Regions from separate parts of the Pantanalinema rosaneae CENA516 genome, predicted to be linked through region 3. Evidence: predicted binding sites of a transcription regulator. Region 3 holds the regulator's gene; each other region holds the start of a gene.

Region 1 (8,059 bases), on a different contig from region 3:
GCGTTACTCCAGCTTTATCGCACCACTCCTAATCTGATTGGGATTGAGCAAATTCAGGATGGCACCAGTCCAGGAGTCTCTGCCCCACCCGTTTTGGGCGATCGTAAGCAAGTTGGCTTTAATAATCTTGTCGCCGATCCCGATGGGGTAGTCCGGCGAGGCTTGTTGTATTGGACGCTAGAGGATGGTTCGGTGCGAACCAGTTTTGCCCTGGCTCTGGCACTGCTCTATCTCAAACCAGAGAACGTGAAGCCGCAAATGGCGACCGATGGTTCCAAAAATTTGCAACTGGGCAAGACGATTTTTCCGCCCTTTCAAGCGAACGATGGCAGCTACGTTTGGACGGATGCTGGCGGCTATCAACTCTTAGCCAATCTGCGCGGTCCGGCAGGAACCTTTCACACCATTCCTATGAGCCAGGTGTTACAGGGACAAGTGCCCCCTGAGGTGTTCCGTGATCGGATTGTCATGGTTGGGCATACCGCGTCCAGCCTCAAGGATTTTTTCTATACCTCCTACAGTGGTCAATTCATTAATGAACCGCGCAAAGTGGCAGGAGTTGAGTTGCAAGCCAACTTAGTCAGTCAAATCGTTAGTTCAGCGTTGGAAGGTCGCCCCCTGATTCAGATCTGGTCTGACCCCGTAGAGTGGTTGTGGGTGTTTGTGTGGGCTTGGGTGGGAGCGCGGTTGAGTTGGAGCTTACGATCGCCGCATAAATCGGCATTTGCCATCCTGATTTCTGGAGCAGGATTAGTCAGCATTGCCTATTTAGCCTTTCTCCAGAGTTGGTGGTTGCCCGTAGTGCCACCGATGCTCGCGATGGCAGGCTCGGCGATTGTGATCATTGCCCACATTGCCCACCTGGAAGAGGAATTAAAGCGATCGAAGGAATTTCTCAATACGATTATTAATACAATTCCCGATCCGATCTTCGTCAAAGATAGTCAGCATCGTTGGATTGTGCTGAATCAAGCGTTTTGCAAATTACTGGGCTATCCGGTCGAAGAGGTACTCCATAAATCTGATTATGATGTGTTTCCCCGCCATGAAGCCGACATCTTTCGGCATCAGGATCAACAGGTCTTTAACACTGAACAAGCATACGAAAACGAGGAATCCTTTACCAATCGCAACGGCATCACCTATTTCATTGAAACCAAGCGATCGCTGCATAAAGATGCGGCTGGGAATCTATTTCTCGTCGGCGTGATCCGCGACATTACTGAACGGAAGCGGATGGAGGAAGAACTGAAACGGACTGCCGCTGAGTTAGTGCGATCGAATGCAGAGTTACAGCGATCGGCGACTCAACTCAGTCATCTGGCAAACCACGATACATTGACTGGCTTACCGAATCGCAAACTGTTTTATGAACGATTGACTCAAGCCCTGGAATGGGCTGACATGAATCAACAGTTAGTTGGGCTGCTGTTCCTCGATCTGGATGGCTTCAAACTGATTAATGACACCCTGGGGCATGATGTGGGTGATTTACTCCTCAAAGCCGTGGCTCAACGCCTGACGCGATCGTTACGGGGCAGCGACACGGTATCGCGCTTGGGAGGTGATGAGTTTACAGTCATTTTGCCCGCCATTCCCAGTGCTCAAGATGCCGCCCGCGTTGCCGAAAAAATCCTCAAAACCCTGGCGGATGAGTTTTTGCTAGAGCAACAGATCATTTCGGTCACTAGTAGTATTGGGATTGCCCTCTACCCCAATGACGGTAAGGATGCAGACACCCTGGTGAAGGAAGCCGATCTCGCTATGTACCGCGCCAAACAACAGGGTAAAAGCCGTTATGAGTTTGCCAGAGTGTTAGAGTCCCAGCCGGAGTCTACCTCCTAGGCTGTATTTTAAAACCTTTGATCCTCCCTGACCCTCCTTTCTAAGGAGGGAACCAAACCAGCCACCCATGTATGGAATCTTGGCAATGCATCAGTCCCAACAAAAAATTGGTCATTGATTGTGAGGCATCAACGACCAACTCAGGTAAACATTCAATAATGAGTTACTTCCAACCTGCCCGATCGGCGATTTTCAGCGCTTCTGTATTATTCCGCCCAAAGGTCGCAGCATTAAGTTTGTCTTCTTTGAATTTTCCCATCCGAGCCACTACTGGATCCATGGCTATACCTGTCCGGACAGGATATTCATTATTACTGCGGGCAAAGATCGTTTGTGCCTCAGGGCTAGCCAGGTATTCCAAAAACTGCACTGCCGCTGCTCGGTTACGGGAGGTTTTGACCACTCCCCCGCCACTAATGTTGATATGGGTGCCGCGATCGCCCTGATTCGGAAAAACTACCCCAATTTTGCTGGCGACCGCTTGATCTTCCGGCTTCTTCGATTCCATCAATCGGGCGACATAGTAAGTATTGACAAACGTTACATCTGCCGCACCTGATGCCACTTTTTTGATTTGAGCCGTGTCATTGCCTTCGGGTGGGCTGGCAAAATTTGCCACAATACCCCGTGCCCACCGTTCGGTCGCCTGTGGACCACGCGCCGCCAGGATCGAACCGATTAATGACTGGTTGTAGACATGACTGGACGATCGAGAGATTAACCGCCCTTTCCACTTCGCATCTGCCAACCCTTCATAGGTTGAGAGTTCCGAGGGTTTCACGCGGGCTTTGTTATACACAATCACGCGAGCCCGCTTAGATAAGCCAAACCAGTGATTATTGGGATCACGCAGGTTTGCCGGAATTGCTGACCTCAATGCCTGCGAGTTCACAGGTTGTAAAATCCCCGCTGCCTGTGCCCGTGATAGCCGTCCAGCATCCACCGTAATCAGCACATCCGCAGGACTATTTGCCCCTTCACTTTTAATCCGTTCAATTAGCTTGTCAGCATCGGCTTCTACCAGGTTGACCTGAATGCCAGTTTTTTTGGTAAAGCCCTGATAGATCGCATTGTCAGTATCGTAATGCCGAGCTGAATAGAGATTAATGACTCGATTCGCTTGGGCATTGGCGAAATGAACCACACCCAGATACCCGGCTGCCACTGCTGCCAGTGCTGCCCCAGAAGCTAATAAAACACGTCGAGAAATCTTCATTGCTTGCCAGTTGTGCTCTTAATGTTCAATCGAGGGAGACTTGTTGAGATAATCTTTCAAAAAAGAAGCATAGAGGAATTCAGGAATTTGCACAAGCTTAATGCTACAAATTGTCAAATTTATCCATGTTCCTGATGTCAGCAAACATAGTCCCATCTGGTTGTTACACTGGTTGGATCATAGTCTTGATCAAAGACTTTCGGCTGATCTGGAGAGCACTCTCTAACAACGACTCCATAGCAGTTAATCATAATCTTTAGCAACCAGTTAATTTTGGCGTACCCTCCTTGTGCTTTGAGATAACTGCAAAATTATCTAGATAGATACAAAGCCAATCGCCGTTGTCAAGTAACCATTGCAGATGAAGTCGCCGTTGCCAAAAAAATCGGTGTAGGATGCAAATACTCCTAATTTATGGAGATGCCACGATGTCATTACTCCGTCTCACACTGGTTGCCGTACTGAGTCTGGCTGCGATCGCTTTACCCCTGATTGGACTGTTTAAAGCTCCCTGGTATATTTTGCTGCTCGTTTTAACGGCAGGCTTTGCGGTGACTCAACTTGCCATTGTTCCGCCCACTCCTATAGCGCAATCTAGCTCGGGTGGAACAGTTGAACCGGAACCCCCCTCGACTCACTCAGAGCTTCCCCCCGATCGATTGCTGTCTCCTACCGAACCAACGACCCAACTCACCTATCGCGGTGCCAACTATCAACCGATTTCACCACTGACTGAAGCCGAAGAGCCAACCAGTGAAACCCTGTCCGGAAAATATCGGGGCTGTGACTGGAATCATCCCGCAAACTCCAATCATCAGATGGTCGAGCTATCCGTTAGCGATCGTCCAACGGTAGTTCGCAAGTATCGCGGCGTAAAAATTTCTCAGAACTAGGTTGAGCTGGCGGATTTTTTACAAGGTGTCTTTTGACCCCAGCATCCCTGTGTGGGAGAATTGCCCTCTGTCTATGCGCAGGAGGCTCGTTAGATCGACCTAAGTCGGGCTGATTAACAGTCGTCCTCACACCTAAAGGTTGGATGCTGGATTTACTATTGATTTTCACCCTGGGGTTTTTGGGTAGTTTTGGTCACTGTGCGGGGATGTGCGGGCCAGTGACTGTAGCATTTTCCCTCTCTCAACCATCCACGTCTCAGCCCACTTGGCAACAGCATATTTATTTTCATAGCCTGTTAAATCTAGGACGCATTATTAGTTATGTATTGGTTGGGGCGGCGATCGGCGCGGTCGGGTCAGCCTTGATGGCGGGTGGACAACTGGCAGGCATCGATAGTGCGTTGCGGCGAGTCATCGCGATTGTTACAGGCAGCTTATTGATCTGGTTTGGTCTTAGCCAAATTCAACCCGGACTCTTACCCAAATTGCCCCTGTTGCATCCACTCCAGCCCGGGGATGGGCATCAACGCCTGAGCCATGCCATGATGCGGCTATCGTTGGCTCCCCACTGGGCAACTCCTGCCCTGTTAGGTATGGTATGGGGACTGATTCCCTGTGGTTTTTTGTACGCTGCCCAGATTAAAGCGGCAGCCACCGGCAGTCCCTGGATGGGAGCGGCAACCATGCTGGCGTTTGGAGCCGGAACTTTGCCAGTCATGGTCGGTGTGGGTGTATCAATGGCAAGGCTAAACGCCGATCGCCGTAGCCAACTGTTTCGCATGGGTGGCTGGGTCACGCTCGCGATCGGGATTCTTCTGCTTTTACGCAGCAGCGACATGGTGGACTATACCGGACATGCCGCCCTAGTCTGCCTGATGCTGGCATTGATTGCCCGTCCGCTCAGTCGCCTGTGGTCATTTCCATTGCACTACCGTCGGGCGTTAGGTGTGGGAGCCTTTGTGCTGTCGATCGCCCATGTCCTGCACATGCTCGACCATACCTTTAATTGGAATGTGCAAGCCATTGGCTTTACGCTTCCCCTTTACCAATGGGGGATTTGGGCTGGCATTCTTGCCATTGTCCTCCTCACTCCGGCGGCAGTCACAAGTGCGGATTGGATCGTCCAGGCAATGGGTCAGCGTTGGCGGCAGGTGCATTTATTAACTGTTCCGGCGCTCGTGTTATGCACGATTCATGCCATCCTGGCAGGCTCCAGCTATTTAGGGGGCTTGCAATGGACAGCCACTCACAAAATCGGGTCGGTTCTGCTAGGTAGCTTGACCCTGGGAGCGCTGCTGGTGCGATCGCGCTGGGTTTGGTCATTGTTGTCTCTGGAGCAGTTTTATGGCAGTCCTACCCAACCAAAATCGTAGCTGGCAATGGGTTGCCCTGCTTTGTCTCAGTGGCATGGGACTAGGAACGATCGCTCCGGTCGCGATCGCCCACAACGTTGAAGTCTCGGGTGATGTCGCTGTCACGATGCATCTGGAGCCAAACCACAATCCCAAGGCAGGAGAACCGGCTCTCATTTGGTTTGCCTTAACTCGGCAAGGGGGCGAACTCATTCCGCTCGCCCAGTGTGATTGCCGTCTAGCCATTTACCCAGAACCGCGATCGCCAGAAACGACACCAGTATTACAGCCCACCTTAACAGCGATCGCGGCTGAACGTTATCAAGGCATTCCAGGTACGGAAGTTGTTTTTCCGCAGTCAGGCATCTACCGGATGACCTTGAGTGGCGCTCCCCAGGCTGAAGCCAATTTTCCACCGTTTGAGGTCAGCTATCCGGTGACAGTCACCGCAGGTAGTAGTCGCTCCACAAGTCAACCTCAGTCTGTTCAACCAACCCCAGTCGCTACCACTAGTACCTCGGAGCCAGCGACGGCTGAGGCAATGCCAGGGTGGCAGATTAGCATGATTGCTAGTATTTTAGCGATCGGGCTGGGGATAGCCGCGATCCCAATAAAATATAGTCGAAGAAAATAAATTTTCTTAAACTGTTGCGCGTTTTTGCCAACTTATTGAGAATTGCTACTAGAAGTAGGAGCTTCTCTCGCAATCTGGGTGTTGCTAGTCAGTAGCAGGCTATATCTAGAGCTAATGCCAGCTAGGTCAAACCAAAAATTTTCTCTTGACAAGAACTTCAAGACCTGTATTGCCTACCTACGCAGGGACAGAGTAGCATTGATATAATTTATCTCTGCCATATATTCTCAATAGGCTGTCTTCTTGCAATTCTGCTGATATTGCAACTATCATTGTCAATATCAAGCCTTATTGCACAGAGGCACCTCATGCTTTCTTATACGGCTAATTCACTCAAGGCAGAACTTAACGCGAAAGGTTGGCGACTGACTCCCCAGCGAGAGATTATCCTGCAAGTTTTTCAAAACCTGCCTAAAGGAAATCATTTAAGTGCGGAGGACTTGCACGAACTGTTGATTAATCGGGGTGAACCCGTCAGCCTCTCCACGGTTTACCGCACCGTCAAACTCATGGCTCGTATGGGCATTCTGCGAGAATTGGAACTGGCAGAAGGTCATAAACATTATGAACTGAACACCGCTTCTCCCCATCAGCATCATCACTTAGTTTGTGTTCAATGCAACCAAACGTTTGAGTTTGAGAACGACTCGATTCTGAAGCAGGGACTCAAGCAAGTGGAAAAAGCGGGGCTTCAGATGATTGATTGCCAATTAACCATCTATACAATCTGTCCGGAGGCACTACGGATGGGGTGGCCCGCTTCTGTTCCCTCGAACTGGATTTGTTCGCGATCGATCGCGACAACCAAGGGCAGTGACTCTCATAAACCCGACTCTCCCCAATAGCCTTGAGCGTTACCTGGCGGTTGCTGGGTTTGGCACCAGCAGCACCGACTTGATCTGGCGTTTGACGGTAGCTCCGGCGCTGTCTAGCTTGCCGTAAACTGTCCTGCCCTGGTAATACAGTGAGGTCGAACTACCGCCATCCAAGTTCATAGCCCGTTCTACCGCCAGCGATCGCAGGAATTCAGTCAGTTCGGATAACGTTAATCCTGAACCCGTGGGATGCTCTGGCGGCTGGGTTGCCACGACCCAAACCATCGTGCCATCGCCAGTCAGACCAACGGCACTCCGGGCATTAGGCTGTTGGCTTCCCAGGGCATCCCGAATGACCACGCCATTGGCATTGTCGATAAAGCCTTCCGTTACAGCCGTCGATTCAGGCAGGAGTTGGGGCCCGGCACCTAATGCCTGGGTTAATTCACAGCCTGGAGGAACGGGGGACTGGTGCAGCACAATGTCATACGTCGTTTTTGGGCCACATTGATACTGGCGTAACTCCGATCGATTGAGAATTTTGTCCATATAGGGAGCCAGATCGGGGTTCTCGATCAATCGCTGGTTCTGGCGTGGATCTGCCACCTGTTGACCGTTTACTACCACGTAGGAGGTTGATTTAGTATTTTGTGGATCAAAAAAACCACCATTGATCACCGCGATCGCGTCTGTGCGTTGGGCAAAGGCTTCTACTGACTCCAAAGTATCCGCCACCATGGGGAGAACTGGGTAGCGGCTCACAGGAATCGTCAGTACATGCACCAGACTCCGAGGCAGGACATAGGTTTTGTAGCCGATCGTTGGCTGAGGGGAAGCCGCCCTGGAGGATTGCTCAGCTAAGGGGGATTGAGAGAACGGGGTACAGGCAGTGGTTAGGATCAGCAGGCAGTTTGCCAGTGAACCGTTGAGCGATCGCGACCAATTCATCAATAATCATTTAAACGACGAAAAAGCAAAGCCTGGGGAGTAAACCTGAAATTTCTATATCAGGTCACGGTTTCATGCTTTGCGTGTACGCAAGATTTAGGATTTAGAGGTGAGCTCAGCCCCCCACCCGATAATCGCAGGGCAGGTTTCGTCATCCATCTGCAAAACCTGCCTGCACCAGAGAGTTGGGCTGAAGTTATGCAGGGGTTAAGGTTTCCAATCGCGCTCAGATTGAGCCAGGACATAACTTGCCACAGCCTGAATTTCCTCGTCACTTAAGCGACCTTTAAAGGCAGGCATGGCATTCTTCCCGTTAGTCACTTGGGTGACGATCGCCTGCTGCGAGTCCATGCCAT
Region 2 (8,059 bases), on a different contig from region 3:
AACACCACTTCCTTCGGTGAACACAACAGTTGCCAGAGGGCAGGTAACACCTTCGTCAGCGAGATAAAGGACACATCCATCACACCCAGATCTGCCCAGGGACAATCGCTCCCGTAGAGATCCGCTGGAGTCAAATGCCGAAAATTTGTCCGTTCCCGTAGGAACACGCGGGGATCCTGACGCAAACTCCAGGCGACCTGCCCATAGCCAACATCAATGCCGTAAACGTGGGTTGCCCCTGCCTGCAACAGGCAATCGGTAAAGCCTCCTGTTGAGATTCCGCCATCTAAACAAATCCGACCCGCTACCGGAATGACAAATTCCGCGATCGCCTTGGCTAGTTTCTCCCCACCGCGTGAGACATAGGGCGATCGTTGCCGCACCTGTACTTGGGCCGCCACATGGACTTCGGTTCCAGGCTTGTCGATCACCTGCTGGTTGACCATTACTTCGCCTGCCCGAATCAGTCGTTGCGCCTGTTGCCGAGTCTCACACAGATTCAATTCAACCAATAGAGTATCTAGACGTTGTTTCGTCGGCATAGAGTTACTGTCCCTTCAGCTTCGCTTTCGCCTGTTCCCACAACTGGTCTAGCTGCTCAATTGAGTAATCCGATAGCGGGCGATCGACGACTTGTTCCATCAGTTCTACTCGCTGAATCAGCCGCCGGTTGGTGCCTTGAATCGCTTCACTCGGGTCAAGATCGTGCCAGCGAGCTAATTGCACCAGACTAAACAGTAAATCCCCCAACTCAGCTTGCTGGTGGGCTTTGTCCTCCCCAGCTAACGCCTCCCGAAATTCCTCCAGTTCTTCGTAGAATTTGTCCCAGACCCCCGCGATCGACTGCCATTCCAGTCCAGCGGCTGCCGCCTTTTGGGAGACTTTCATACTTGCCATCAACGGCGGCAGCGATCGGGCATCACGAGATAACGTTTGGCTCAAGGGTTTAACCGCCTGCGGATCTTCTCCTTTTTCTACCGCTTTGATTTGTTCCCAGTTGCGGTGTAACTCGTCCATGCTCTCAACTTCTAAATTGTCAAAGACATGGGGATGCCGCCGAATTAATTTATCGCTAATCTGCTGCGCCACGTCCGCCAAACTGAATTGACCCGTTTCACTGGCAATCTGCGCTTGCAGCACCACCTGTAACAGCAAGTCCCCTAACTCTTCACAAATTGCCTGAGCATTCCCGGTTTGAATCGCATCTACTGTTTCGTAGGCTTCCTCAATTACATAGGGAATCAGGCTTTGGGGAGTTTGCGCCAGATCCCAAGGACACCCACCCTGCGGCGATCGCAACTGGGCAACCACCTCAACCAACCGTTGGATGGCTGGCAGAATCGCTGTTTGGGGCTTGAAGTTTTCCGAATTCACCATGTCCAGGGTTCACCAAAATTGCAGGAATTAATCTTATTACGATTATGAATCTGGCGGGAGAGAATCTGGTAACGTTGGCAGTTCTATCACCGGATGTGAAGTCGGCGGCTGGGCAGCAGACCGATTTCCCTGATCCTTCCGATGATGCCGCTTCTGCCAACGACGATAGCGGGAACTCGACCAATCACTGACACTATGGCTTAGAGCACCCAGTTCCAAGCCAATCATCAAAGCAAGCATTTCTAGGGAATAGTGTTGGAATAATTGCCCAATTCTAGCCTCGCTCCATTGAATCAACTGCTGGATCAGGTCGTACCACGGCTCTAGAATGCCTGCCAGTTGACAGACGATCGCACTTAACACAATTGCCAGACCAGCGAAGATGAGCAGCCAACACCCTAAATAAACCACCCGGACGATCGTACCGACAATGGGACCGTGTGACCACACCGATCGATGGCGCATGCCCCGCCGATACGGTAGCCAAATCCAGCGCAACCAGCCCCAGCGCAAATATTGGCGAGAGTGAATATCCAGATCCGGCCCAAACATTAACCCACTAAATAGGAAACCGCCAGCAACCAGTAGAGTTAAGCTGCCACTGCGAGTCCGCTCAAACGCGACCGTAGCGATGAGAGGTAAACTCCAGAGGGTAATACGGTCATGGGTGCGACCGGAGGGCATATCAGTGAAAATTCGGCAGGTAGAGGGAATGAGGTAGAGTTGCGATCGGCTCTGACCACTAACTTACAAGATTTTTTCCCAGAAGCCTAGCGAAACCCAAAAAGGTCTGCTATAGTTAGTAACCGTGTGCAAAACACGTTTTTCACGGGCGGTTAGCTCAGCGGTAGAGCGCCTGCCTTACAAGCAGGATGCCATAGGTTCAAATCCTATACTGCCCATCGGTCTGTAATTGACCCGTTGAAGTTCTCTGGCGGCTATGAACCCGTAGCCAATAGATTTAATATCACCTCATGGGATTGTCGGGAAGCGTATGGCTAAGCGTGTGCAATTAGTTCTGAACCGGGATGTTAATAAATTAGGTAAAGCTGGGGATCTGGTCGAGGTTGCCCCTGGTTATGCCCGGAACTATCTGCTCCCCCAAGGGTTGGCAGTTCACACTAACCCTGGCATTCTACGGCAGGTCGAGCGCCGTCGGGAACTGGAACGGCAACGGCTATTAGAGCTGAAGCAACAAGCGGAAACCACCAAGAAGGCGCTGGAAGGCATTGGTAGCCTGTCGATCGCCAAGCAAGTGGGTGAAAAAGAAGCAATCTTTGGTACGGTGACGACTCAGGAAGTGGCAGATGCCATCCTGTCTATGACCAAACAGGAAGTCGATCGTCGGACTATTACGCTGCCAGACATCCATCAACTCGGGACTTACAAAGCTGAAATTAAACTTCACCCCGAAGTTACCGCCAGCTTGGATATTCATGTTGTATCTGCATAAAGCGATTCAAGCAGAACACCATAACTCAACTAGAGAGGCACGAAGCTGCGTGTCTCTTTTTTTATGATCAAAACTGAATTCAGCCTGGTGCAACCCCAGTCTACTTGCTAGAGTAGTACATAGATACTCTAATTTTTCTAACTCCCTAGCTGTAAGCATCATAATCGTTAATCGCCAACGATCGCATATCTAGAGTTTAGTTATGCTAAAAAATCTACAACAACACTAAATCTAGTTGAGTCTAGAATAACTCGACGGTATAGTGTGGGGATTCATTCCCGCTTCCAGCCCATCCCTTCTTTAGCCGCATGTCATGGTTCAGGAACTTAACTTTCAGGTCTATCAAGATCGCCTCCCTCCCCAAAACATTGAAGCTGAAGAAGCCATTTTGGGAGGAATTTTACTGGATCCAGAGGCGATTAACCGGGTATCCGATTTAATGCGTCCAGAGGCATTCTATCTGAGTGCCCATCAAGAGATCTATCGAGCCGCGATTCAGTTGCAAAGTCAGGGTAGCCCTACAGACCTGATGAGCATTACAGCTTGGCTGCGCGATCGCGAACTTTTAGATAAAGTCGGTGGACAGAGCAAATTGGTGCAATTGATCGATCGCACAGTGAGTGCCGTCAATATCGATCGCTACGCCAATCTGGTGATGGAAAAGTACATGCGCCGGAAGCTAATTCAAGCCGGTAGCGAAATTTCTCACCTGGGCTATGACACGAACAAAGACCTGGAAGATATTCTGGATCAATCGGAACAGAAAGTCTTTAATGTCACTCAGGATCGCCCCCAGCAGGGGTTGATGGCAGCCTCCGATATTCTCACCCACACCTTTTCGGATATTGAAAGCCGCTCTCTGGGGATGGTGTTACCGGGACTATCCTGTGGCTTCTATGACTTAGATGCCATGACCCAAGGATTTCAGAGATCGGACTTAATTATCGTCGCTGGCAGACCGTCAATGGGAAAAACCAGCTTCGTAATGAACATCGCTCGTAATATTGCCGCCTTTCATAAGCTACCTGTGGCAATCTACAGCTTAGAAATGTCCAAGGAACAGTTAGTTCAACGCCTGTTAGCCAGTGAAGTTCGGATTGAAAGTGGGCGATTACGGGCAGGACGGGTCAGCCAGCAGGAATGGGAACCGTTGGGTCATGCCATCAGTACCTTGTCGCAAATTCCGATCTTTATTGACGATACCCCGAATATTAGTGTCAACGAAATGCGCTCCAAAGCCCGACGACTCCAGGCAGAACAGGGTGGCGCACTCGGATTGATCCTATTGGACTACTTACAATTAATGGAAGGGGGCGGTGACAACCGGGTACAGGAATTGTCTAAAATTACCCGATCGCTGAAAGGGTTAGCCAGAGAACTATCTGTTCCGGTGATTGCCCTCTCCCAATTAAGCCGAAGTGTCGAATCCCGTACTAACAAACGCCCCATGATGTCTGATCTTCGTGAATCTGGGGCGATCGAGCAGGATGCAGACTTGATCATGATGTTGTATCGCGACGAATACTACAATCCTGATACGCCCGATCGCGGCATTGCCGAAGTGATTCTGACCAAACATCGAAATGGGCCAACGGGAACGGTGAAGTTGCTGTTTGAATCTCAATTTACTCAGTTTCGGAATCTAGCCGCACCAAATCGTCCGAGTTAAAACTGGTCGTTATAAAACCAGTTCGCTATACTCGATCGTCGGGCAACGGACAGCATACGGCATGAACTTGATTCTGAAACCACCGACCCGTCCTCGGTTAGCTATTCCCTTAGGCGATCCCGCCGGGATTGGCACTGAAGTCGTATTAAAGGCACTGGCAAATCCCCAATTTAGCCAGCAATGGGAGATTACGGTGATTGGGACACGATCGCTGTTAGAGCAAACCTACCAACAGTTGCGACAAGTCATTCCCAATAGCCAACTTGCCGACCCAGAACAACTCACCATTCTGGACATCTCTTTAGAGCCGGAAACTATTCAACAAATTACTCCCGGCCAAGGCAATGCCGCCAGTGGAGCCGCCAGTTTTCGCTATTTGGAAACCGCGATCGCCCAGGCAGTAGCCGGAGAGTTTCAGGGAATTGTCACCGCCCCGATCGCGAAATCTGCCTGGAAAGCCGCCGGACATGAGTATCCGGGACAAACGGAACTGCTGGCAGAACGGTCGGGAGTTGAGCGGTTCGGCATGTTGTTTGTGGCGCGATCGCCCCATACGGGCTGGACATTACGCACCTTACTGGCAACTACCCATATTCCGTTACGGCAGGTTGCCGATGCCCTGACTCCGGAATTGCTTACCCGTAAGTTGGATCTGTTAGTGGACTGTCTCCGTCAGGATTTTGGGTTGACTGCCCCCCGGATTGCGATCGCCGGACTCAATCCTCACAGTGGCGAACAGGGACAACTCGGATGCGAGGAACAGGATGGCTTGCTGCCCTGGCTAGAATCCGCTCGTCGCCGTCTTCCCCACGTTCAACTGGATGGGCTAATTCCCCCGGATACGCTTTGGGTCAAACCTGGACATGCCTGGTATGGCTCCAGACCGGAAACTACAGCTCACGATGCTTATCTAGCGCTTTATCACGACCAGGGATTGATTCCAGTTAAGTTAATGGCGTTCGATCGCGCCGTCAATACATCCATCGGCTTACCTTTCATTCGGACTTCTCCGGATCATGGCACAGCCTTTGATATTGCTGGACGAGGAATTGCGGATGCCACCAGTATGCGAGCCGCGATAGAACTGGCAGGAGAGCTAGCTCAGCAACGTTTACAAAAAGTAACCCAGGGATCACAGAAAACTTAAAATTTCCCCAAATTTGACGGCAATTGTCAGAAGAAGGGCAAAATTAGAGCAGATAAGCGTCAGGGTTTAGTGACTTTCGCAATCTTTCTTAATATAATCAAAGGGTGTTTAGCGTGAAAATACAATTACATCAGTATATGGGACTACAAATTTATTGGTTCAAATCCCACTGACAGGATCTGAAACGAATTCTTTATTTAACCTCCAATCAATCGGTCTGCAATTATCCCAATTAGCCCACTCGGCAGTTGATGCCGAATCGTTCCGTCACACGCTGTACAAGGGTGATTATGCTTCAGTCAGTTCAGTATTCTTTGGATGTTATTCAAGATGAAGCCCGCGAACTCGTTCAAAAGGGGCTAATCAGCCGTCAACAACCGATCTATATTCTCTGCCAATACATTCCAGCCCGGGAATGGGAATGGGTAGAGTGTGAGTTAGAGCGTTGTAGTTTTCTGTTGCGCGATCGCATCGGCGATCTCCTAGGTCGAGAAGAGTGGGAGAACGACTAGGCTCACTGATTTCTCGTTTCATTGTGATAAGTTATCCGGCGAAATCGCAAGCTGATTGGGGGCAGAGGGTATCCTCAGCATAGACTGGCTTACCATCAGCGCCCTAAAACTAAATACCCCTAGATGACTACTCCTGGTTCCGGAGCTTTTCTAGTTCAGCCCGAATTGCCGCAATTTGCGTGGTGAGTTCTTGCAGCTCCACCTGCACGTCGGGAGGGGTAGATGAAGTAGAAGGTGTTGTGGCACTGGGAGTAGTTTCAGCACTCGTAGAACTGCGATGGCTTGGTTGGTTGAGCAAGCTTTCCATAAAATTCCGGGCTTCTTGTTCAGTCACTTCGCCCTTTTGTGCCCATTCTTCAGATAATTGGCTCCATTCTTGCTGTAGCTTTAAGAGATTTGTTTCTCGCTTTTGTGGATCTTGTAGCACCTCAACCAATGAGGCGGTTGCTCCCAAGGCAACGCGTAAGCTTTTTTGCATGAGTTGAGACACATTATCGGAATTCATGCGAACCAGGCTCCTCTACGATTCGGTCTATCCATCCTGACTAGGTGCAAATTGCCTTGATTCTACTGCATTGATCAGACGTTCTGACGTGAAAGCTCCTGAATTAGCTGATTTGCTCCAGATATTGATTCACATCTTCGATTAACCGACTCAGTTCAGCTTCGGTGGTTAGGCGAATGCGATCGTCTCTCAAGGTAATCAGCACTTTAGCGGCAAAGGGAGATGCCCAAATATTGGGATTACAAAAAACTTCTAGAAAAATATCGCCCGTATAGCGGTATTCCATCGGCGGTTGAGGAGTTGCCCGACCACCCGGCACCGATTGGGCAGACGTTGCCTTCAAGCGCTCCAGTAAACGCGACAATTCTGCCTGCAAGCTTTGAGCCGCTTGAGCCGTAAATTGGCAGGACACCGAGCCTTCAACCAGATTCAGCGTTAAGTGAGGCTGGGACATTTGTGACTAAAAATAACGATTCAGTAGTTCATTGTTACAGGCAATGGGGACATGCGTGATTGTCCTTAACCAAGTGCAACAAGAATTGAGCAGAGGAAGCCAGTACACTGGGGAACTGACATTATTATCTACAAGCCGGGAAAATCAGCATGATTATTGATCACCGGGCAAAAGTTCGTCAGGTATTACTCATTACCCTACTCCTCAATCTGTTCGTTATGGGATTAAAGGCAGGAGTCGGCTGGCTGACTGGCTCCCTCAGTTTGATGGCAGATGCCCTGCATAGCGTTACCGATAGCGCCAATAATGTGCTGGGACTATTCACCAGTCGGATGTCTTCTCCCCATCCCGATCGCGATCATCCCTATGGTCATCAGAAATTTGAAGCCGTGGGAGCCTTGGGCATTGCGGCATTCCTGGGGATTGCCTGTTTTGAGATTTTACAGAGTGCGATCGAGCGGATCTTCACACCCAACTCCCCTCTCGTCAAAATTTCGGCAACCGAACTGTGGCTGATGTTAATTGTCCTGGGGGTCAACATTTTCGTTGCCTTTTATGAACGAGCCGTGGGGCAACGGATTGGTAGCCCAATTTTGGTTGCCGATGCTCGCCATACCATGAGTGATATCTGGGTGACGATCAGTGTATTAGCTGGACTGATCGGGATTTGGACATTCAACTGGCAATGGTTAGATGTTGTGTTAGCCTTTCCGGTGGCATTATTAGTATTTTGGAGTGGTTGGGCAGTCATTCGTGAGAATTTGCCCTGGTTAGTGGATGAAATGGCGATCGCGCCCGAAGCCGTTCATGATATTGCCATGCAGGTTCCGGGCGTGTTGAACTGTCACAGCATTGCCTCCCGAGGGGTCGTTGGTCGCCAAACATTTATTGAAATGCATTTAATTGTCAGTGCCACTGATGTCGAAGTTGCCCACCGCATTA
Region 3 (8,059 bases):
TTCTGGCTGAGGTAATCCAAAAACTTCAGTTGGGCGGGTTGGTAACGCAAAAAGTCCTGCTCAAAGGTCGATTCCATCCCCAACACATAGGTCTTAAAGGAATCAGCAATTTGGCGAGACTTGCGATCGCGGACGTTACGGATCTCATCTCGAAACTCATTACAGATCGACGCTAATTGAGTGAACTGCGGTTCAACCGAAATAATCCGTTGTTTCAGTTCTTGAATGTCTTGGTCTAACAAGGGAATACGGCGTTCGATCGCGTCGCGAATCCGCGTATAGGTCTGACGTGCCAGGGTGCGAGCTTGGCGCAATTCAGCGATCGCTCGTTCCTGAGTCAGGAAGGTATTTAAAGCGCCCATAAACTCCGAAAAACCAGTATTTTCTAAAGAGGCATTCGGGTCTTTTAAGCGTCGCCGCAGGGCTTTGATTGCCGAAATTTCAAACACTCGCTCATCATATAAATCCAAGCCATCCACCTGACAATATTCTGCCAGGTTGGCATGAAATACTTTACGCAGCTTGGTTTCGGCTTCCTTTAAGTCCTCTAAATCATCAGGATCAATTAAACTTTCCCGCACCTGATCCCAGGCATTAATTAGGAAGAAGATGGATAAACCCCGCCCCTTAATATAGTTTTCCAGATAGCGGCGTTCTGCCAGGGTGCAGGGTTGGGAAGCCCGCAGAACAAACAAAATTGCATGACAATTATTGATATAGCCCAAAGATAATTCATTTCGAGCTTCAGTATCATTCAGCCCCGGACTGTCCACAATCTCCACCCCTTTCGACAGCAGTTCTAGCGGGTATTCCACCACCGCATGACTAACATCCGGAAACGCCTGTTGTTTCTTTTGTTCTAATTCTTTGGCTTCCTCAGGGTCGATCGTATAACGCTGTTTAAACGTATGGAAATCAACTTGTTGGGGCGATTTACCATCATTAAAGTGAATGGTTACTTTTTTATCAGGTCCATACTTTAGAACAGTGAGTAAAGCCGTACAGGGATTAACATCACTGGGTAGCAAATTCTCACCGAGTAGGGCATTGAGCAACGTACTTTTGCCCCGTTTCATATCCCCTAACACTAGCAACCGAAACACACCTTGCCGCAAGTTTTTGCTAGCCGTCACCATATCCTCGATCTCCCGCTCTAGCCCCAGTTTGCCCGACGCTTTCTCACCATCATATTCAGCCTGAGTCAGTGTTTCGGCAATTTTGCTCATGTGGTTGGCAACCTGTTGGCGCACCCTGGCTACCCGTTCCAAATCACTCAGAAAGCCAGTTGTTTCAAGTTTCATGGTCATAGTGGATGGTTAGTTAGAAGAACAGCATCAGTTAACGGTGATTACTTGCCCCGATCGCCATGAAATGACGTTGGATCACATATTCAAACTGATAGAAATAGGCGGCAATGATCACTCGCACCACTAAGGGCAGGATTTGCCAAACGACGATCGGCAATGGCTGCGCCTGAAGCATGACCGCAAAATTCAGGTCAACCAGGTTCGGTAAGGGTGAAACCAGACTGAGCAACGCCGTCGCCATCAACAACGACAGATAATTACTCACCCAGCCATATAACCCTTCCCACCAACTAATCAAACCAGGGAACAGACCAGGCGTAGACTCGGTTTCCGGCAGACGACTATCCGGAAAAAACTGATCCAACGTGCGATGTAACCAGTGATGCAACACCGCGATCGCCGGGATGGGTAGCAGAAATATCAGAATGACCAGCAGATTACCAATCCGAGGAAACCACTGAATTAAAAACGCGATCAGCCACCAAACCGCCGGAATTGCCGCTTGTAACCCAGTCATGAACAAAATTAGCAATAGCCCATTGAACCAGGAACGGGGCATGGGCAACCAGGCAGGCCAGTTTTGCATAGGATATCCTTGCTACCTTCTATTAGGTATCACTGCGATCGACGAGAATTCCGGTTAACGTTTAGCACGATTGCCTTTAAAGAACAGCATGTAGGCAACCCAGGCAATCACACCTACCATCAGGAACATGGCAATTTGGCTGGCCATCTTCACCGCCACCGCTACCACAATCACCAATCCGACAAAGGTCGCGACATTTTGAATTTGCCGAAATCGCTGCCGCACCCCCCGTTCGGACGGCTCATGTTTGACAGTGGGTGAAATCGGAGGTTGGATAATTTCAGCTTCTAGCTCTCGTAAGCGCAATGCTCGTTCACGTTCCTGAAGCTCCTGCTCTCTGCGTCGAAGCTCGTCATCATTTAGATTTTGGGGATTCATGAGACACCGTTAGAAGCAAAAGAGAAAAAAGCAAAAACGATACCCAGCGAAGCCTGTCGAGCGATCGCTATGCTGCTCTACCTTAACTTTCCCAATTCCAGAACGCCAATATCAAATCAGTTGAATTTGCCCCTACCGCCATTTATTTAAGGTTTGGGCTATCAAAGCCATTGTTATTTTCAGTTCGGAATAACACCTGCCCATTCTGCTCAGCCAGCAATTCCACCTTTAATGGGCCTGCCGTATAAATATCATTCGCTGCGATCGCTTTTAGCCCTACCGATTGCCGATACTGCTTGAGTTTATCGATAAATACAATCAAATTTTGCACTCGCCCAATTTGGACGGTATCCGTTAAGATGCCCAGACGACGAGCCCGGAATCCCGCCGCCGCCAATAATAAATTAATCCGCTGTTGCATCTGATCGTCAGATAACGTGGACGGGTCAAATGAGGTCGCGGCGACCAGATCATCCTGCTGAAAGACAAGGCGATTGGGGACAGCTTCAGCAAACACCTGGATAGAACGCTCCCCCACCAGATAGTTAGCGGCGGAAGAAATTCGCACTACGTAATCCTGACCATCGTTAATTTGTTGATTTAATTGCTCGACCTCTAGCTTTGTGATCTGAATAATCTGCTCCTGCTCTTTTGTGCCCGGTTGGACTAATTGCAACGCCGATCGATTCGCCTCTCGCAACAGTTGATCCACAGCTTGCTGTGCCAGTTCCGGGTCAACCACCCGCACCACTGCCGTCGCTAACACCTGCCCTCGCTGCACCGCTAAGTTGCCCTGGCGTAAACCCTGAGCTTCCCGTTCCAGACGACCCACTTCCCGCGCCAGATAGTCCTGCTGAACTTCCAGTTGCTTCAGTTGCCCTTCCCGCTCCTGGATCACCCGCTCTCGATCTGCGATTTGGGCATCCCGTTCAGCAATCACCTGGTTGCGTTCCTGTTGCAATTGGCTGATCTCTGACCGTAATCGACCCCCTTGTTCTGAGACGACCGCCAGTTGCCTGCGAGTTTGACCCAGTTCAGCTTCAATCCGCGATCGCTCTGCCTGGGCACGGGAACGTTCCGCGATCGCCGTTTGCAAGGACTGATTCGTTTCCGTTAATTGTTGTCGAGTTTGGGTAAGTTGCTTCTTTGCCGTAGCGCGATCAGAGCGAACCTGATCCAGTTCGTCTTCAATCTGCTCTTTTTCATCTCTCGCCTCGCGCAGGTCAGAGCGGGTTTTCCGCAGTCGCCGTTGAATCGAATTGAGTTCAAACACCCCTGTACGCAATTGTTCACTGGCCGCAAACAGGACACCTAAGGTGGAAGCCGCAATAATCCCCCCCGTCAGAATGGTAATTAACGTCGCCGTCCGCCGAGGTCGCAGGTTAAACAGGCTCAGTCGAGCTTTGCCCACCTTGGTTCCCAGCCGATCGCCAACCGTAGCAATCACCCCACCCAACACCAACACCGCCAAAATTAAGATGTACCCAATGGACATCGACACTCCCAAACGCCCTATCTGCCTCGATCGCTCAAGTGCATCGTTTTAATAGATTAATAGACTGCTTTACCCCGGAAACCGTGTCCCCAGACATTGCACCAGACTTTCACCCATCAAATCTGCATGGCAGAGTCCTAAAAACCTGGCAGACGAAATCCTCAGGGCGAAAGTTCATCTACAGCCTACCGTATGTCTATTCAGTTATTGCGATTAGGAGGAGCGAATGGGGTCAGAAGGTTAGTTAAACTGCTGACTTAAGGTAACTGGATTGTGAACCGTGATTTTCTTCTTATGGATTGAGATCATTTTGTCCTGGCGTAGATCACCCAATAAGCGGGTTACGGTCACTCGGGTAGACCCGATCGCTTCTGCAATTGCCTGGTGCGACAGTTTCAAGTCGATCGTAATTCCATCTTTAGTCGGTAGCCCAAAATCACGACACAAAATCAACAAAAAGCTAACCAGCCGTGATCCCATATCCCGGTGTGCCAGGGTTTCAATCATCATTTCGGTTTGTAAGATCCGCGAGGATAATCCCTGAAGCAAGACCAATGATAACTCAGGATTTTCCTTTAGGGCTTTCTCCATTTGCTCGATCGGCACTGACAGTAACTCTACAGGTGTAAAGGCAACCGCATGATAAAAGCGGTCAGACCGATGCCCAGTAATCAGGGACAGCACCCCAAACACACTGTTTTCTCGTAATAAGGCGACGGTAATCTCTTCTCCAGCCTCATAGACCCGTGAAAGCTTCACGGCCCCCTTGAGCAAAAAATACACCCGCTCGGCTGGATCACCCGGGAAAAAGATCGTCTTGCCTCGTTCAAAGGTTTCAACAACGGGCGGAAATGCTCCCCCACTCATTTGGCGGAATACTGATGCCAGCGGCTGATCTTGCGTCACTACCATATCCCCTGACTGGTGCGATGAACGTTGCCCAGATAACAACGGTGAGGTTTACTAAACAGATCTGTAACTTAGAACACTTAAACTTACTTCACAGTGGTTTTTTGTGCCATTTGCTACAAAATTACTTCCGGTCAGAAGTATTTCGTTCGTTCGCTAACTAAATTGAGTCAATCGCCCTCCGATGCAACCAGCTTAGAAGGAATTATCCCAATTTTATTGAGGATTTTAGCCTGTGTCAGAAAAATTCCGCGATCGCTTGAGGGCAACTGGATTGCGTCGCTACCTGAGATCAGCAACCAACGGCAGAATGGTGGCATTCAGAACATCTGAATGATCAGATCTGCTACCGTTGTACCCCATCTTTGAGTATTCTCATAGGTGCGCTTAATCATTGCATAAAGTACCGATCGCCATGCTGGATTTGACAGGAAAAAACGCCCTGGTTACAGGGATTGCGAATAACCGCTCGATCGCCTGGGGCATTGCCCAGCAACTTCACCAGGCCGGAGCCAACATCGGGGTGACTTACCTCCCGGATGAGAAGGGCAAGATGGAAAAGAAAGTTGCCGATCTGGTGGAACCATTACAGCCCAGCCTCTTTGTCCCCTGCAACGTTCAGGATGATGCTCAAATTCAGGCTACCTTCGATACGGTGCGGGAAAAGTGGAGCAAGGTAGACATTCTGATTCACTGCCTCGCCTTTGCCAATAAAGATGACTTGTCCGGTGGCTTCGTCGAAACCTCCCGCGATGGTTTTGCGCTGGCAATGGACATCAGCACTTACTCCTTGGTGAAACTCTGTGCTGCCGCCAAGCCTTTAATGACCGAAGGGGGCAGTGTCGTAACCCTGACTTATCTGGGTGGAGTGCGGGTGATCCCCAACTACAACGTGATGGGGATCGCTAAAGCCGGATTAGAAATGAGTGTGCGGTATCTCGCGGCTGATCTGGGTCCCCAAAATATCCGGGTGAATGGCATCTCGGCAGGACCGATTCGGACGTTAGCTTCTTCAGCCGTCGGCGGCATTCTGGATATGATCCACCACGTTGAGGAAGTGGCACCCCTCCGCCGAACCGTGACGCAGACAGAAGTGGGCAACACGGCTGCCTTCCTGTGTAGCGATCTGGCAAGCGGCATTACCGGGCAGATCCTTTATGTCGATGCGGGCTACGAAATCTTAGGCATGGCATAGGTCATCGGCTAAATATGAGTAAACTCGCTGGGGTGTTTAAGATTTATGCATCCCAGCGATCGCATGTAAATATTCAGAAATCTTCTGACCACAAAAAACCCCGGCAGAACCGGGGCAAGTTAAATAAACAGTGCTTCAGTTGTGAACTAAATCGGTTTAGCCACCAATGCTGCGCCAATCAACACTAAAGTCGTTGAGCAGCAGAGAGGAGTTATAGATTTGCAGAATAATCAGCAAAAAGACAAAAAATAGCGCCATGAACGTTGCCATCACGGGAGTGGTTCCCCAACCAGGAGCAACTTTACCGTATTCAGAATTCAGGGGACGCAGAATGTCTCCCAACCGAGTCCGCTGTGCCATGAGTCACCTATGATTAAGCTCGACAGAATTTGTTATTCTTCGTAACATTATAGGGGTAAGGTACTCATAATTTTTCTCACGCATGGAACCTGCAATAGCTCTTAATATTTCGATCTGTGCCGTCCTGGTGGGTCTAACGGGATATGCCATCTATACCGCGTTTGGGCCTCCTGCCAAAAATTTAGATGATCCCTTTGAAGATCATGAAGACTAAGCAGGTTCAGCGTTAGGGGAAACCACGGCTATCCGGCTCACGGGGATAAACCCGGCCCTTCATGCCCCTGCCTCCCCCAACGCTCCCAGATTATGCCTGAATCACCTTAAAACTGACAATTTTCCAGGGGGGAACCACAGTGGTTTGCCCCTGACTTGTTTGAGGAGCGATCGCCCGTTCCAGCAGATCCACAGGCTGCCCTAACTGCAATTTAAGATCACTATGAACCTGCAACTCGACCTCCTGACCATGCGCCTCATAACAGCGTAAGACCCATTCATCGGGAACGGCTTCCGCTTGTTTGAATGCCATCAGGATGAGCGAGTCGCCTGCCAAATCGAGGAATGAACTTACAGGAGATAAGGATGGAGCGATCGCGGACTTCTGATCCTTCACAGCGATCGCTTGTAAGGGTAGATTCAATTCATAACCCTGCCGAACGGTATGTGCGGCTTGCCAACTTCCCGCATGGGGATAGAGGGCATAGGTAAAGCTGTGATGTCCCTGATCGGCTTCCGGATCCGGCCACTCCGAACCCCGTAACAACGTCAGGCGAAGTTGATGCGGTTGAGCATCATAGCCATATTTACAGTCGTTTAACAGGCTGACTCCATAATCACCATCACTTAAATCGACCCAGCGCAATGCCGGAGCCTCCCACTGAGCCGCTTCTCGATCGGTTTGGGGATTGGTCGATCGCTGAATTGCCGCACAGGGAATTTCGTAGGTTGCCATCTCGGCCGTTACTGTCAGGGGAAATGCCGCTTTCACCAACACATGCCGTTCCTGCCAATCGACCTGCGTCGCAATTTTCAGACAGGGTGAGCCAGCGTCCAGCACATAGTCTTGCTCAAAGATCGAGTTGCCTAATTGCCGGACTACACGCAAGCGCGATCGCAGCGTTCCCCGTTCCAGCCATTGCATACTCTGTAATTTAGTGGGTGGTAGGGGATGCTGGGCATAGTTAGGGTCAATATTCCAGGCATCCCAATACTGACCGTAATCCTCAAAGGCTTGGAGCTGGTTGCCTGCCCCACTTAACACGTCTCGTTGAGCCAGTTTGTCCCAGACGCTGGCTAAATCACCCGTTTCAGAATTCACCTCTACTCGGAGCGCTTCATTCTCTAAAACAAATGTTTCTGGAACAGTCAGGGTGGGTAAATTGACTGATGGTTGGGATGACGATCGCCACCAAAATAGCCGATAGCCGATCGCGGGAATCTGATCCGCCCAGAATAGCCACTCACCCGTTGCCGTCTGCTCACAGACAACGGGTTGACCTTCCGAATCGTAAACACCCAATACCTGAGTCTTTAAAGCGACGGGCAGTTCAATCACATGCGATCGTGTCCAGTTCAGCGAATTAAACACCACGATCGGTCGGGCTTCGGGATGGGGTGGCTCAGGTAAAGTGATTCGTTGCGCGATCGCGGTTAACCCACTGTAGAGAATTTCTGATCCTAGCCGTTCCGCCGCCAACCAATCTTGCTCTGCATCCACAAACACCTGAGTCATCGAGGAACCGGGCAGAATGTCATGGAACTGATTCAGTAACACCAGTTTCCAAGCTTGTTCTAATTCAGCTTTGGGATAGGGAGTGGCGATCGCGAAGGTC

What was found. The regulator NtcA, encoded in region 3, controls nitrogen genes in cyanobacteria. The targets are predictions, from matches to a motif close to TTTGTANNNNNNNNTACAAA.
Region 1: ACN4EK_RS27205 (DUF4278 domain-containing protein) is a predicted target of NtcA. The motif match lies at 3,372-3,391, and genes of this name have one in related genera.
Region 2: ACN4EK_RS08275 (DUF4327 family protein) is a predicted target of NtcA. The motif match lies at 5,777-5,796, and genes of this name have one in related genera.

The regions. Positions count from the first base shown of each region.
Region 1 is NZ_JBLZFZ010000067.1:19,663-27,721, reverse strand. It holds gene ACN4EK_RS27215 (CHASE2 domain-containing protein) at 1-1,845, shown strand, start outside; gene ACN4EK_RS27210 (Fe(3+) ABC transporter substrate-binding protein) at 2,009-3,061, opposite strand; gene ACN4EK_RS27205 (DUF4278 domain-containing protein) at 3,490-3,954, shown strand; gene ACN4EK_RS27200 (urease accessory protein UreH domain-containing protein) at 4,098-5,327, shown strand; gene ACN4EK_RS27195 (hypothetical protein) at 5,299-5,940, shown strand; gene ACN4EK_RS27190 (transcriptional repressor) at 6,249-6,785, shown strand; gene ACN4EK_RS27185 (phosphodiester glycosidase family protein) at 6,795-7,703, opposite strand; gene petJ (cytochrome c6 PetJ) at 7,911-8,059, opposite strand, start outside.
Region 2 is NZ_JBLZFZ010000010.1:143,952-152,010, forward strand. It holds gene ACN4EK_RS08240 (TlyA family RNA methyltransferase) at 1-542, opposite strand, end outside; gene mazG (nucleoside triphosphate pyrophosphohydrolase) at 547-1,377, opposite strand; gene ACN4EK_RS08250 (metal-binding protein) at 1,420-2,061, opposite strand; tRNA gene ACN4EK_RS08255 (tRNA-Val) at 2,208-2,279, shown strand; gene rplI (50S ribosomal protein L9) at 2,372-2,830, shown strand; gene dnaB (replicative DNA helicase) at 3,144-4,499, shown strand; gene pdxA (4-hydroxythreonine-4-phosphate dehydrogenase PdxA) at 4,561-5,646, shown strand; gene ACN4EK_RS08275 (DUF4327 family protein) at 5,937-6,158, shown strand; gene ACN4EK_RS08280 (hypothetical protein) at 6,286-6,663, opposite strand; gene ACN4EK_RS08285 (hypothetical protein) at 6,767-7,117, opposite strand; gene cdf31 (CDF family zinc efflux transporter Cdf31) at 7,267-8,059, shown strand, end outside.
Region 3 is NZ_JBLZFZ010000063.1:12,317-20,375, forward strand. It holds gene ACN4EK_RS26450 (dynamin family protein) at 1-1,307, opposite strand, end outside; gene ACN4EK_RS26455 (hypothetical protein) at 1,339-1,893, opposite strand; gene ACN4EK_RS26460 (hypothetical protein) at 1,948-2,271, opposite strand; gene ACN4EK_RS26465 (DUF3084 domain-containing protein) at 2,414-3,766, opposite strand; gene ntcA (global nitrogen regulator NtcA) at 4,007-4,678, opposite strand; gene fabI (enoyl-ACP reductase FabI) at 5,070-5,870, shown strand; gene psbH (photosystem II reaction center phosphoprotein PsbH) at 6,027-6,230, opposite strand; gene psbN (photosystem II reaction center protein PsbN) at 6,313-6,444, shown strand; gene ACN4EK_RS26490 (alpha-mannosidase) at 6,535-8,059, opposite strand, start outside.